4 regions of the Paenibacillus amylolyticus genome follow, and region 2 is predicted to be linked to each of the others. Evidence: riboswitches for the same ligand, from Rfam matches in the RefSeq annotation. Region 2 holds a riboswitch; each other region holds the start of a gene.
The links. A riboswitch is a leader RNA that binds a small molecule or an ion and turns the genes downstream of it on or off. The one in region 2 is predicted to bind thiamine pyrophosphate.
Positions count from the first base shown of each region.

Region 1: another riboswitch for thiamine pyrophosphate. It lies ahead of tenA (thiaminase II); the one in region 2 lies ahead of V6668_RS17690 (thiamine phosphate synthase).
Region 3: another riboswitch for thiamine pyrophosphate. It lies ahead of V6668_RS02350 (ABC transporter substrate-binding protein); the one in region 2 lies ahead of V6668_RS17690 (thiamine phosphate synthase).
Region 4: another riboswitch for thiamine pyrophosphate. It lies ahead of V6668_RS04635 (ABC transporter ATP-binding protein); the one in region 2 lies ahead of V6668_RS17690 (thiamine phosphate synthase).

Region 1 is NZ_CP145892.1:3,642,615-3,645,827, reverse strand. Features, by position in the region: gene V6668_RS16185 (CD3324 family protein) at 1-267, opposite strand; gene tenA (thiaminase II) at 589-1,251, opposite strand; TPP riboswitch at 1,365-1,462, opposite strand; gene V6668_RS16175 (endo-1,4-beta-xylanase) at 1,669-3,213, opposite strand, start outside.
Region 2 is NZ_CP145892.1:3,986,270-3,989,482, reverse strand. Features, by position in the region: gene V6668_RS17695 (ABC-F family ATP-binding cassette domain-containing protein) at 1-1,340, shown strand, start outside; TPP riboswitch at 1,416-1,525, shown strand; gene V6668_RS17690 (thiamine phosphate synthase) at 1,752-2,414, shown strand; gene thiO (glycine oxidase ThiO) at 2,432-3,213, shown strand, end outside.
Region 3 is NZ_CP145892.1:487,719-490,931, reverse strand. Features, by position in the region: gene V6668_RS02360 (VOC family protein) at 1-192, shown strand, start outside; gene V6668_RS02355 (NAD(P)-dependent oxidoreductase) at 210-965, shown strand; TPP riboswitch at 1,111-1,223, shown strand; gene V6668_RS02350 (ABC transporter substrate-binding protein) at 1,445-2,485, shown strand; gene V6668_RS02345 (thiamine-binding protein) at 2,710-3,000, shown strand; gene V6668_RS02340 (ABC transporter permease) at 3,000-3,213, shown strand, end outside.
Region 4 is NZ_CP145892.1:1,017,702-1,020,914, reverse strand. Features, by position in the region: gene V6668_RS04645 (pectate lyase) at 1-308, opposite strand, end outside; gene V6668_RS04640 (radical SAM/SPASM domain-containing protein) at 656-1,531, opposite strand; TPP riboswitch at 1,749-1,851, shown strand; gene V6668_RS04635 (ABC transporter ATP-binding protein) at 2,009-2,773, shown strand; gene V6668_RS04630 (ABC transporter permease) at 2,763-3,213, shown strand, end outside.

The sequences.
Region 1 (3,213 bases), 340 kb from region 2:
TTAGTTTTTTGTATAGACTATTTTCTTTATGCTTTCGCAGGACAAGAAATACCGATCCGCTAACTCCTCTATCCTGACTCCATTGCGGAATAAGGATTTAATCTCAGCGTTTCGAGCAGAGACCCTGCTCTTGCTCTCTGTTTTCTCGCCCCATTTCAGGTGCGCCTCTTTGGGTTTTGGGATATAAACCAATTCCCCTTGAACGTATTCCTGAATGATACGTAACAATTCTTCTGGAAAAATAGACTCGGCTTTTGAATATTTCATGGGCCTCACTCCTTATTTAATAGATCAATAAGGTGCAAAGCCAGTTAGTGGAATATTACGATTCGTCGTTGGCAATGTGATTATTCCCAGGCTCTATGCAAAGCATTGCCATATCCTTCACTGGCTTTGCATAGAGCCGTACCATGTAAGAATCCTACTCCGATTGTTTTCAATAGCCTCACCTCCAGAAAATAGATAGTTGCTATTTGCTTATTATATCAGGGCTTGTTGTTCAAATGTTTAATCATGTATTTTTGGGCTAACATGTTCTGATTATTCTGTACTCACCTTGATTAGCTGCTCTCTACTTTACCAGTGAACTCAAGACTCCAGCCTCCATGACATCTCCCAAAAATCAAGTTCAAAGCGACTGCACATCACGAAAATATCCTCCATCCGTTGGTACGTTCCCTCGCTACAGCCTTCTAATAGCTTATCCGTTAACGTCACTAGGGATTGATTGTTGCTGTTGTATTCAGAGGAAGCATATCCTGTGATCCACTCTCCGTAAAAAGGATGATCAGCTGCACCTGGCTTTTGGGCAAGGACTTGACCAATCTCTGCATAGCTCCATGAGCAGGCCAGAATGGATACAAGTACTTCTGCTATGCCTCCCGCATGGGAAACAGAGAGCATATAGTTAGTATAGGCTGCATTTTTCAGGGCAGGTTTTACCTGGAAAACATGATCCTCTGTAATTCCTAATCGCTCCATATAAGAACGATGAATTTTCATTTCACCATTCAGGATGTTATCTACGTTTTCACTAAAAAACTGCATCAATTTGGGGTCGTGCGACTTGACAATACCTAGTGCAAATACGCGGGCATAATCGAACAGGTACAAGTAGTCTTGCAGCAAATAATAACGAAATTGTTCAACCGTTAAGGAACCATCTCCGATTCCTTTAACAAAGGGATGCTCAAGACATTCCTTCCACACAGGCTGTGCTGCCTGATATAGTCTCTCTGAAATAGTCAACATGTGTTCCTCCAATTCATAATGTACGTATTTAAAAACAAAAAAACGAAACATCCATAGGATGTTTCGCAGACAAATACACTAAAACAAGGGGGTTCGCATGAGCTACCCAAGTAAAGCGTTTCATCGTTGCATCCCTACGTTGGCATTATCCAAATCAGGTAAGGTCGGTTTAACACCCTCTCAGCCGGTTAAGGCTCCCTCGCAAACGGTTGTATGTAGTTGATTACTTTCCTATTCCCATAAAAGATAAAATAACATCCATTTAGTATATCAAGGGCTGTTAAATATAGTCAAGGAAGATTGTATCGCCCCTCATCACCTTTGGTGACGTATGTAAACGATGAAAACCATCACAACAATGGTTGAGTTTCAGCCACTGTTATGATGGTTTCTATTCTTGCAACTACTGCCGATGGTTTAATGCCCGAGTTTGTTCTTTCCGACAAAAGTGAGTATTCCGTACTGGGAAGTATTTCTCCAGCTCTCATTGGTCGTATCATTCCACTTGGCTACGCTCTGCTTACCTCCGCCCTGGTTGTCGTTAATTTGGAGCTCGAAACCGAGAACATTTCCTGCTTTGGGCGTCAATGATTGTAAATGAATTCTGGCTTCTACGAGATATCCTTTATTTGTTTTCTTCACAGCACTTACAAGGCGTCCAGGTGAGGCACCCCCTGCAAAGGTTCCCACATTGTCTGCACTGATTCTGAACTGGGCATCATCATATTGAAAATACGGTGTGCGCTGGTGATTCTCGTCCAGGAAAATCTCAACCGAATCCTGATCCCATGGGTTGATACTATCTGTAATGATGTTTGGATCAGTGACGTCGATCAGCAGGTATAGATACTCACCTGACCACATTGCGCGAGCCACTGCCTCTGCACCTTCGCTCTGGTTCAACCGTTTTACTTCAAATGGTGCAGCCTTATTCCATGATGTGTCTTTCTTCCCATCAATCTGAACAATCCCTTGCACAGCTTGTGCAGATTTGGGCATAGGGGCGAGTTGAATCACGCCGTATTTGCTTGTATCCTGTTCCTGAGATTGTGTTCGATCATTCCAGTACAGTGGATTATAAGGTTGTGTCCCACTTGAACCGCCATCAGTCACACGGATATCCAATCCGGCTTCATATTCTGATCCGACTTGGATACCACCCCACGGAATGGACAATTCAACCTGATATCCGGCTTTGGTCTCGCGTACACGATATGAACGCTGCTCCACACCCTCAGCTTTGCCCGACCGCTTAATGATTACATGTCGGTCATCTGCTTCATATGAAGTGGTCTTGCCATTATTGAGATCAACAAAGATATCTACTCTGTCATTCACATCTGCCTTCGCATCCTGAACATCCACGAGGATATACAGGTTACTATGATCCCATAAGGTGCGGAAACTGGCTGATCCCGTAGAGTCACCCTTCAGTGGAGTAGACACCGCTTTGTTCCAGAGCGGATCTTGTGTCTGTTTTTTGATATCCGGTTTACCCGAAAGTGAGACGGCTCTCTGCGTCAACACAGGCAAACTGGATTCATCCACGAGTCCCCAGTATGCCTTTTTGGCCTTCAGGGCTGAATCAAACAGCATAGCCTGGTTGTTGTAAGACTTCTCATCTTGGAGTCCCCATAAGGTAACTGAAGAAATGTGGTCTTTGTGTTTTTTGTACAAATCCAACAGTTCCTTATATCGATACGCCTGCTTTACTGCAACTTCATCGGACATCTCTTCACCAAATGGAATTCCGCTATCCACATCCAGTTCCGTGATCTGAATATCCAATCCAAGTTCGGCGAACATGTTGATCGTTTTTTCAATTTCCTTGATGGACGGGGATTCCAGGTTATAGTGGGATTGCAAACCCACACCATCGATGAGCCCTTTCTCTTTCAGTCGTTTGACCAACTGATACATATGCTCTCTTTTCTCAGGGATTTCCGTGAAGTATTCGTTGTA
Region 2 (3,213 bases):
TGGATCAGCACACGAAGCTTACCCCAGGCAAAACTATTCGTGACGTGCTTAAGGATGCATTCCTTCCGTTGCTTGAATTAGAAAAAGAAATGATGAATATTACGGACCAGATGGCAGATGCAGATCCAGATAAGCTGGAGCAGTTGCTGGAAGAAATGGGCGATATTCAGGAACAACTGGAACAGGGCGATTTTTATCTGATTGACGTAAAAGTGGAAGAGATGGCCAATGGTCTTGGTTTGTCCGCAATTGGTCTTGATCGGGATGTCGCAGCTCTAAGTGGTGGGCAACGTACCAAGGTGCTTCTTGCCAAGCTTCTGCTCGAGAAACCTACAGCTCTTTTGCTGGATGAGCCGACCAACTATCTGGATGTAGAACACATTGAATGGTTGTCACGTTACCTGAAGGACTACCCGCACGCGTTTCTGTTAATCTCCCATGACACGGAATTCATGAATGAAGTCGTAAATGTCATTTATCATTTGGAATTTGCCAAATTAACGCGATATGCAGCGAACTATAACAAGTTCCTTGAGATGGCTGATATGAATAAAGCCCAGCATATTGATGCGTACGAGAAACAGCAAGAGTACATCAAGAAACAGGAAGATTTCATTCAGCGTAACAAGGCACGTGCTTCAACTTCTGGTCGAGCGAAGAGCCGGGAGAAGCAACTGGACAGAATTGAACGTATTGATCGTCCAGATGAAGCGGCCAAACCAACGTTCAAATTCAAGGATGCCCGCGCGAGCAGCAAAACGGTCTTTGAGGGCATTGATTTTGAAATTGGATATACGTATCCTTTGCTGCCTAAAATGACAATGACAATTGAACGTGGTGAAAAAATTGCCATCGTAGGTTGTAATGGTGTGGGTAAATCAACTCTGCTGAAAACCATCCTGGGAAAAATATCTCCACTCAGTGGAAAGACTTTCTTGGGAGATTATCTCGAAACGGCCTATTTTGAGCAGGAAGTTCGTGCTGGGAATATCACGCCTATTGAGGATGTGTGGAATGAGTTTTCACATTTGACCCAAAATGAAGTCCGGGGTCATCTCGCTCGCTGCGGGTTGAAAAATGAGCACATTACCCGTCCGCTTAACATGCTGAGTGGTGGAGAGCAAGCCAAGGTTCGTCTATGCAAACTCTTGATGCGTGAAAGCAACTGGATTCTGTTCGATGAGCCGACGAACCATTTGGATGTCACAGCTAAAGCTGAGTTACAGCGTGCCTTGCAAGAATTCAAGGGAACGGTGTTGCTGGTATCTCATGAACCTGATTTCTACGAGGGTTGGGTTACCAAAACATGGAATGTTGAAGAATGGTCTGAGAAAAACTAGACAATTCAAGCAACGCTTAATAGAAATGAACGGTGACAAAAAAATCCTTCTATGGTAACATAGGCTACAACTTCATATGAACACTAGGGGGGCCGCACGATGTGGCTGAGATGGAAGAATGCGATTCCGGACCCTTTGCACCTGATCTGGATCATACCAGCGTAGGGAAGTGGCGAGCGCGTTTCAGTGAATGACGTGAGCAAACGGCAATTCGAAAGAATTCAACCGTCTTGCTTAGTAAATTGAAACATGCAGTTGCGTGTATAACGTTATGGCTATAAGGTCTATAGCTTTATTGCACGAAATGAACTGTATGTATCAGTCAGTCATCTGGTCCTATAATTAATACGCAGCCACTCCCCTACGGGAGTGGCTTTTTTGTGTTTTCATAGCATTCACGCATGGAAGGAGATGAAAAGTACGGTAATTTCTCATGAACGTGTACACGGATCATTTGAACTGCATGTTGTATCTACGGGTGTAGGGAATCAAGCATCTTTTGTAAAAGTTGCAAAGGACGTTTGGCCATGGGTGGACTACATCCATATACGAGAGAAACAACTCTCGTGGCAACAAAAGATCGGTTGGGCTGAAAGTCTGCGTGGTGTTGGCGTTCCGTCTTGTCGCATCGTTATCAATGGTTCAGAACTGCCATCACAGAATGACATCTATGGCGGTGTACATTGGGGGCAAGAGGCTATACGTAACTACAACCCTGCTGTTATAAGCAATATCCAGCGAATTCGTCTGGGTGTATCTGTTCATTCAATCGATGAGGCAAAAATCGCTGAAGAACGGGGAGCCGATTACCTTTTCTTCGGGCATGTCTACTCAACCAACAGTAAGCCTGATCTTGAACCAAGAGGATTATATGCTCTGGCTGAAGTGTGCTCTGGTGTCTCCATTCCTGTCATGGCGATTGGGGGCATCGAACCGGGAAACATTCACGCTATTCGCTCTGCAGGCGCACAGGGAGTCGCTGTGATCTCGAATGTATGGGCGAGTGATTCCCCGGATCGGGCGGCTGCATTATTAAGGCAGTCTATCGTGGCTACAGAAAGTCTGAGGCGCTGAATCAAGGAGATGAGAGGATGAAAGAGATCGTTACTGATAAACCGGATAAAATTCATGCAGAAACGATTATTGTAGGAGGAGGCGTTGTTGGTTGTGCCATTGCGTATGAGCTTGCTTCCCGTGGACAGGATGTGCTGTTGCTGGAGCGTTCGGTGATTGCGGGAGGCACTTCTTGTGCGGCGGCTGGAATGCTGGCGGCAGATAGTGAGGATTTTGCTCATCCTTTGATGGCTAAGCTCGCCAGGCAGAGTAGACAGTTACTTATCGAGCAACAGGTGCTAATGGCTACACTCAGCAAGGTAGAGGTTGGTCTGCAACGTCAGGGATTCCTAACTCCTTTTCGTTCATACAGTGAATTAAGTAGTTACAAGGACAATCGGAAGTTTGCGTTGTCTGATTCTGCTGATGAGGTGTGGTGGGATCGTTCCGTTGTGCAACAGGAGGCATCATGGCTTAACAGAGATACGTATGGAGCCTATTACAGACCTTACGAGAGTGAGATTCTTCCAGTCCATCTAACGAAGGCATATGCTGAATCCGCTCAAGCATTGGGAGCACGGGTTATGGAGGACATACAGGATATACGTGTGCAAGCAAACGAACACGGCGTGCAGGGAATCACCACATCGATCGGTGAGATGAAATGCAAACATGTCATTATAGCGGCTGGATTACAGAGTGAAGAGTTGATGAGACATGTGAATCTGAGCTTGCCTGTGTGGTCGGTAAAAGGTGAAATAGCCGCCGTTCAGTTCTCAGATGAACATGCAGGGTACAGACCTGATAGAACGGTGTATGC
Region 3 (3,213 bases), 3.4 Mb from region 2:
GACAAGCTGCCTTCCGAAGGTACGGTGCACCATTTTGCGATCCACGTGGATGATCTTGATTCTGAGTACAAACGCATTCAATCCACCGAAGCCGAATTTATCGACGGAGAGATTATTACACTGCCTAACGGTTACCGCTATTTCTTCATCTATGGACCTGAAAAGGAATGGATTGAGTTCTTCCAGCGCTAAGAATTGGAGCTGATTTCATGAACATTTTAATTACTGGCGCAGCCGGAAAAATTGGACGTGACTTGTCCCAACATTTGTCAGAGGCATTTCACCTGCGACTAACGGATTTAAATATCGACAGACTGCATACGTATCAAGGGACCGGCCATGAGATCATGACACTGGATGTGACAGACCCCGAAGCCTGTCAGCATGCTTGCGAAGGCATGGATGTGGTTGTACATCTGGCGGGAGATCCTTCCCCGAATGCCGGATTTTATGAATCGTTGTTGGACATCAATATCAAAGGTACATTTAATGTATTCCGTGCAGCTAAAGACCAAGGTGTACGAAGAGTCATTCTTGCAAGCAGTGCACAGACGACTGAGGGGTATCCCATTGATGCTCAAGTCTATCCGGACATGCCAACACGCCCACGGAATTTGTACGGGGTTAGCAAATGTTTTGGAGAATCGCTCGCTTCCTATTTTGCGTATACCGAAGGTTTACAAAGTGTTGCGGTACGTATAGGTGCATATGATGATTTTCAACCGGACGGACCAGTGCTGGAGGCAAGGGATATGAGCGCGTATATTAGTCCGGCTGACTTGTGCGATTTGATGTTCAAAGCAATTACAACTACAGATCTGGAGCCCTTCACCATACTGCATGGGATCTCGAATAATCGGTTTAAACGATTAAATCTGGAAACCACTCAGAAACAGGTAGGTTATGACCCAAAATCCGATGCTTTTGCACTCAGTCAGATTGCCTTATATGATTCCCCACGATAATTATTGAAAATAACACATCCAAACAGGCTGTTATACATATGTATAACGGCCTGTTTGATAACTTATACGTGTCCCTATCCAGTTCATGACTGGACAGGTCCTACCCTCTGGCCTATAATTACACCTAAGTAATGCCCGTAACTTCATAGTTTCCCAGGGGAGTCGGAATTGGCCGGCTGAGAGTGTATCCCACCAAGATACTAACCCTTAGACCTGATCTGGATCATGCCAGCGTAGGAATCGGAGTATATCGAAATGGCACAGCCCTATGGCTGAACGCCACCTCTCTAACGCCTGCACGCGTCCCGGAATACGGGACGCTTTTTTAATGTTCTTTTATATAGCCAGAGAGCTAAAAAAAGTGACGTTATCCAGATCTCAACTGGTATAAATCTGTCGATTTATGCAAGATGATTGGATATGAAGCCAAGGAGTACCCCGTGCCAATCGGCCGGACATACCGAAGGAGAGAACCACAGATGAAATGGCGTAAAACGATGGGATTGTTGCTCTTATGCGTGCTTATGGTGACTGTAGCCGCATGTGGTGGCAAAGAAGCTGCCCCAGCTGGGCAGAACGGCAACACAAATACGGAAAGCAGCAACGAAGGTGACACTGCCGCCCTGAAAGATATTAAAGTGGTGCTCGACTGGACACCAAATACGAATCATACAGGCCTGTATGCAGCTGTAGATCAAGGTTTTTATAAAGCCGCAGGCTTGAACGTTGAGATTGTACAACCAGGTGCCGGTGGCGCAGATACAATGGTTGCCTCGAATGAAGTGCCTTTTGGCGTAAGTTATCAGGAGAGTGTAACTCAAGCCCGCACACAGGGTGTTCCATTGGTCTCCATCGCAGCAGTTATTCAGCATAATACATCTGGTTTCGCTGCTCCGGCGGATCGGAATATCAAGTCACCGAAAGATTTTGAAGGTAAAACCTATGGCGGTTGGGGTTCCCCAGTCGAAGAAGCCGTGATGCAATCCATTATGGAAGGCGACGGAGCCGATGTATCCAAAGTGAAAAACATTAACATGGGTGATGCCGACTTTTTCACCGCAGTGAAACGGGATATCGATTTCGCATGGATTTTCTACGCCTGGACAGGTATTGAAGCCGAACTGCGCGGAGAACCGATCGACATGTTATATGTGAAGGATTATTCAGATGCACTGGATTACTACACGCCTGTACTAGTAACAAACGAGCAGACGATCCAAAACGACCCTGAGTTGGTGAAAGCATTCCTGAAAGCCACTTCAGAAGGATATCAATACGCAATTGATCATCCCGAAGACGCAGCAAACATTCTGATCAAGGCCGTACCGGACTTGGATAAAGACTTGGTACTGGCAAGCCAGAAGTGGCTTAGTCCAAAATACACGGATGACGCCCCGCGTTGGGGTGAGCAAAAGCAGGAAGTGTGGCAGAACTACACCGACTGGATGTTTAGCAAAAAACTGCTGGATGAACAGATCGATGTGAGCAAGGCATATACGAACGAGTTTTTACCCCAATAAAATTTCTCATATAAAACGAACTTAATATTTACACGATGACGGAGAGGACAGAAATAACGTGAAAAAGCGAAGCGGTCGCCTTTATCACCGGATTTTCCCTTTAGAGAAAGGGAATCAAAAAAATCTGGGGATAACAGCGATTGGAAGGTTATTCTGTCATCGAAGTGGCAAGTGTAACAGTCATTAGTTCATTTTATTTATCACGAAAGGAGCCGTGATCTCTCATGGCAAGCACACTACTTAGTATTCAGGTTATCCCGAAAACGCCAAATGGCGAGAACTCTTATCCTTACGTTGATCGCGCCATTGAAGTTATTCAGCAATCCGGCCTGAAATATCAGGTGAACGCGCTCGACACCACGATGGAGGGGGAACTAGAGGAACTGCTGGAAGTTGTCCGTAAAATGCACGAGGTACTCGTGGAGGCTGGCAGCCCAAGCATCATCTCCCAGATCAAAATCGCCCATAGCCCTACCGGCTTCAGCATGGATACCCTGACGGAGAAGTATCGCTAATGCCTGCCTATTTCAAAAGTGTATGGCCGCCCATTGTGGCGGTTATTCTCTTTATAGCGATATGGCAGGGAGCCGTCTCCCTCTTCCATATTGAGAAATGGATGCTGCCTGCACCGTCCGACATCGCCCGCGAAGCGGCAACCCAGGCCGAACGGCTTGGCATGCACGCTTCCGCAACCATTCAGTTAACGCTGATTGGATTCGCCGCTGGAA
Region 4 (3,213 bases), 3.0 Mb from region 2:
CAGACCACATTCGATATATTACAGTTGCCATAACAGTGAACACCATCAGCAGCTGGTGATCCAATGTTTACGTTTTTGAGCGTGGCCCCTGCCTCCAGACGGAAGACTGGCTTCTGATTTTCTGCTTGAGATCCGTCGCCCAGTGTGGAAGGATTAGCTACAAATGTTTTGCCTTGACCATCATAGGTCGTGCCCTTTGGAACAACAATAGTTGAATTTACAACCGTAGGCGCAGCCGCAACCGGAACTGCACCAAATATAGAAGCAACCAAACCAGCGGACAGTAACAACGTCAACATTTTTTTCATAACTTTATTCCTCCCTTATTCTCTCGTTTTTTGGTAGTGTACAGTCTGGGCTTGTACTGGAAGTTCGCCAGAGGTGCACCTCTGTCCGAACCACAACCTAATCCTACCAAATAAGGAAGGTAACTAGAATAATCATTAGATCAGATATATCATGACATCGTACAATCCCTGTCATATCGGCATTTTTTGCATGCTAGGTCTCTCAAGCAATATGCTCATATCAACCTCTGGTATGCTCATTTGTAACGTTGGTACCCCTCACTTAATCCCCAATAACAAAGAAAGACCACTACATTTGTCTCCAAATGTGTGATCTTGAATGTCTTCTGGCTTGCTGTTATAAAATATCAGGCTCCGAATCTCTTACGATAACCGCACTTTCGACACAACTCTTCCACAGCTTCCCGCTTGGAGAAGCCATATACCAGATTGTTCGCTCGCTCACCCTCAATAATCTCCGAGAATGACTTCTCGTGCACATTACCCAGGTTAATCACACCCTCGCCATCGAGACAGCATGGAACCACCGTTCCATCTACAAGCACAGCTGCCTGACCGCGAAGTGCATGGCAAAAGCCTTTACCGTCATCTTCAGGTGCATCCAGACTTGGCCACTGGAACTCATGGTCCTGATTCAGGTATACATTCGGGGCAATTTTGACCCCGCTACCTGGAACTACTTTTTCCTCAATGCGGAAATCCAGATTGAACTCACGTTCCAATACTTCAAGGGTCTCCCGATTTCGATTCATCTGAGCATTTGTGAAGTTATCCTGTGTCAGATTCCACAACCGAAATGAGATGATGACATTGTGCTTAACGGCCTCGTGTACAAAGGACAAAATATGACGCAGGTATCCGTCACGGTCTGTTGAACCTTCATGCCCATCGAAACTGTGCAGGGAGAAATTCATCTGCCGCAGCGCTGGTTTGCCAAGCAATTTATGCTGAGTCTTGGGCAGCAGTGTACCATTCGTTGTAATGTTCACCTTGAGTCCCTTCTCATGTGCGGAATCGAGCAACAGATCTATTTTGGGATGCAACAAGGGTTCGCCTTTGACATGTAGATAAATATGATTGGTGTGTGGTTTAACTTGATCCAGTATATTGTTGAAGACTTCAGGGTCAATGAATCCTTTGGCACGCTGTGTCTGCGGACAGAAGCTGCATGCCAGATTGCAGATACTCGTGATCTCAATATATACTTTTTTGAACGTTTTCAACTCGGGTCCCCATTCTGCCTAGGAGGGAGAACAATCCCACCTGCATTTGTGATCCGGCCAATATGCGCCACCACTATTATATCGGGTTAGGGAGCCCAGGTAAATTGTTCAGTTGTTCGGGTCTGACTCCAAGTTCATCTCAAGAATTCCATCATGCTGCCTCTTTACAGTTCATGTTCAAGTGATATATGCTGAACACACAACTGCATATCTTGAACTTTTGCACTAGGGGAGCCTTGCGGCTGAGACGAATATGACTATTCGGACCCTTTGAACCTGATCTGGATCATACCAGCGGAGGGAAGTGGAGCGGCCTTTTAGTAAGCGGAATTTTTCATGTATGTGAAGATAAATTGCGGATTTAACTTACAGACCCACTCATTTCTCCGGAAATGGGTGGGTCTTTTTTGTTCCTTTTGCAGAGTATAGGATGCCGTTGTTATTGCAGTAGTCTGACATCAAGGGGGTGAGGATCAGATGGATAACCATGTAACCATTCACAACGTAAGCTTTGCTTTTCCCGAAAAAAAAGAGTCCCCTGTGCTCGTCAATGTGTCACTTCAGGTTCAACAAGGAGAATTTGTCTCGCTCATCGGCTCCAGCGGATCAGGTAAAAGCACACTCTTCAAGCTGCTCGCAGGCTTGCATGAGCCAACCGTTGGCACCATCGATATAGCTGATGTCCCGCAAGGACAACGGCTCGGACGAGTCGCCTATATGCCGCAGAAAGATCTGCTGTTATCCTGGCGTACCGTCATGGAGAACTGCATGCTACCTGCCGAGCTTGCACCAGGCCGACAGGACAAGGACAAACTACGAGCCGATATCATCGCAGGATTGGCAAGGTTCGGCTTGTCCGGTTATGAGCAGGCCTATCCAGATGAGTTATCCGGCGGCATGCGGCAGCGGGTGGCATTGCTGCGTACCTTGCTTACAGGCGGGCAGCTCATGTTGCTGGATGAACCCTTCGGTGCACTCGACGCCTTAACCAAACGAGAAATGCATCGCTGGTTGCTGGAGCTGTGGGAGGACTTTGGACAAACCGTGCTGTTCATTACCCATGACATCGAGGAAGCCCTGCTGTTAAGTGACCGTATCATTCTGTTAACTCCAGGGGGGCAAGGTCAGCAGTTGCGGGAGATGACGGTTCCTTTACCACGCCCAAGGCATTCGGACATGATCTACGAACCAGCTCTCGTGCAGATGAGGCAACAACTGGAGGAACAATTACATGCAAAATGATAGAGCTGAGGTTAGCGTTTGGACGTGGTGTTCAAAGTGGCTCTCGAAATGGTTTTCCCAATATGGTTTGTTTATTCTGCTCATGTTCTTTTTACTGGCGATCTGGGAAGTGATTGTGCGTATGGGATGGGTGCCCTCCTTCATCATTCCTGCACCCACGGCCATCGTAAGCTCACTGGTTGAGCATCGTCGTCTGCTGTTGACTATCCATCTACCTGCTACCTTTATGGAGGTTATTGTTGGTTTTGTCTTGTCCATAGTGACTGGAATTACTCTGGCAACAGGCATGCATATGAACCGATCGATTGAAAAGGCCCTATATCCCTTCATCGTGATCAGTCAAACCATCCCGCTGATCGCCTTGTCCCCCGTATTTATCTTGTGGTTTGGTTACACGTTGTGGAGCAAAGTCGCGGTGGTATTCTTAATCGCATTCTTCC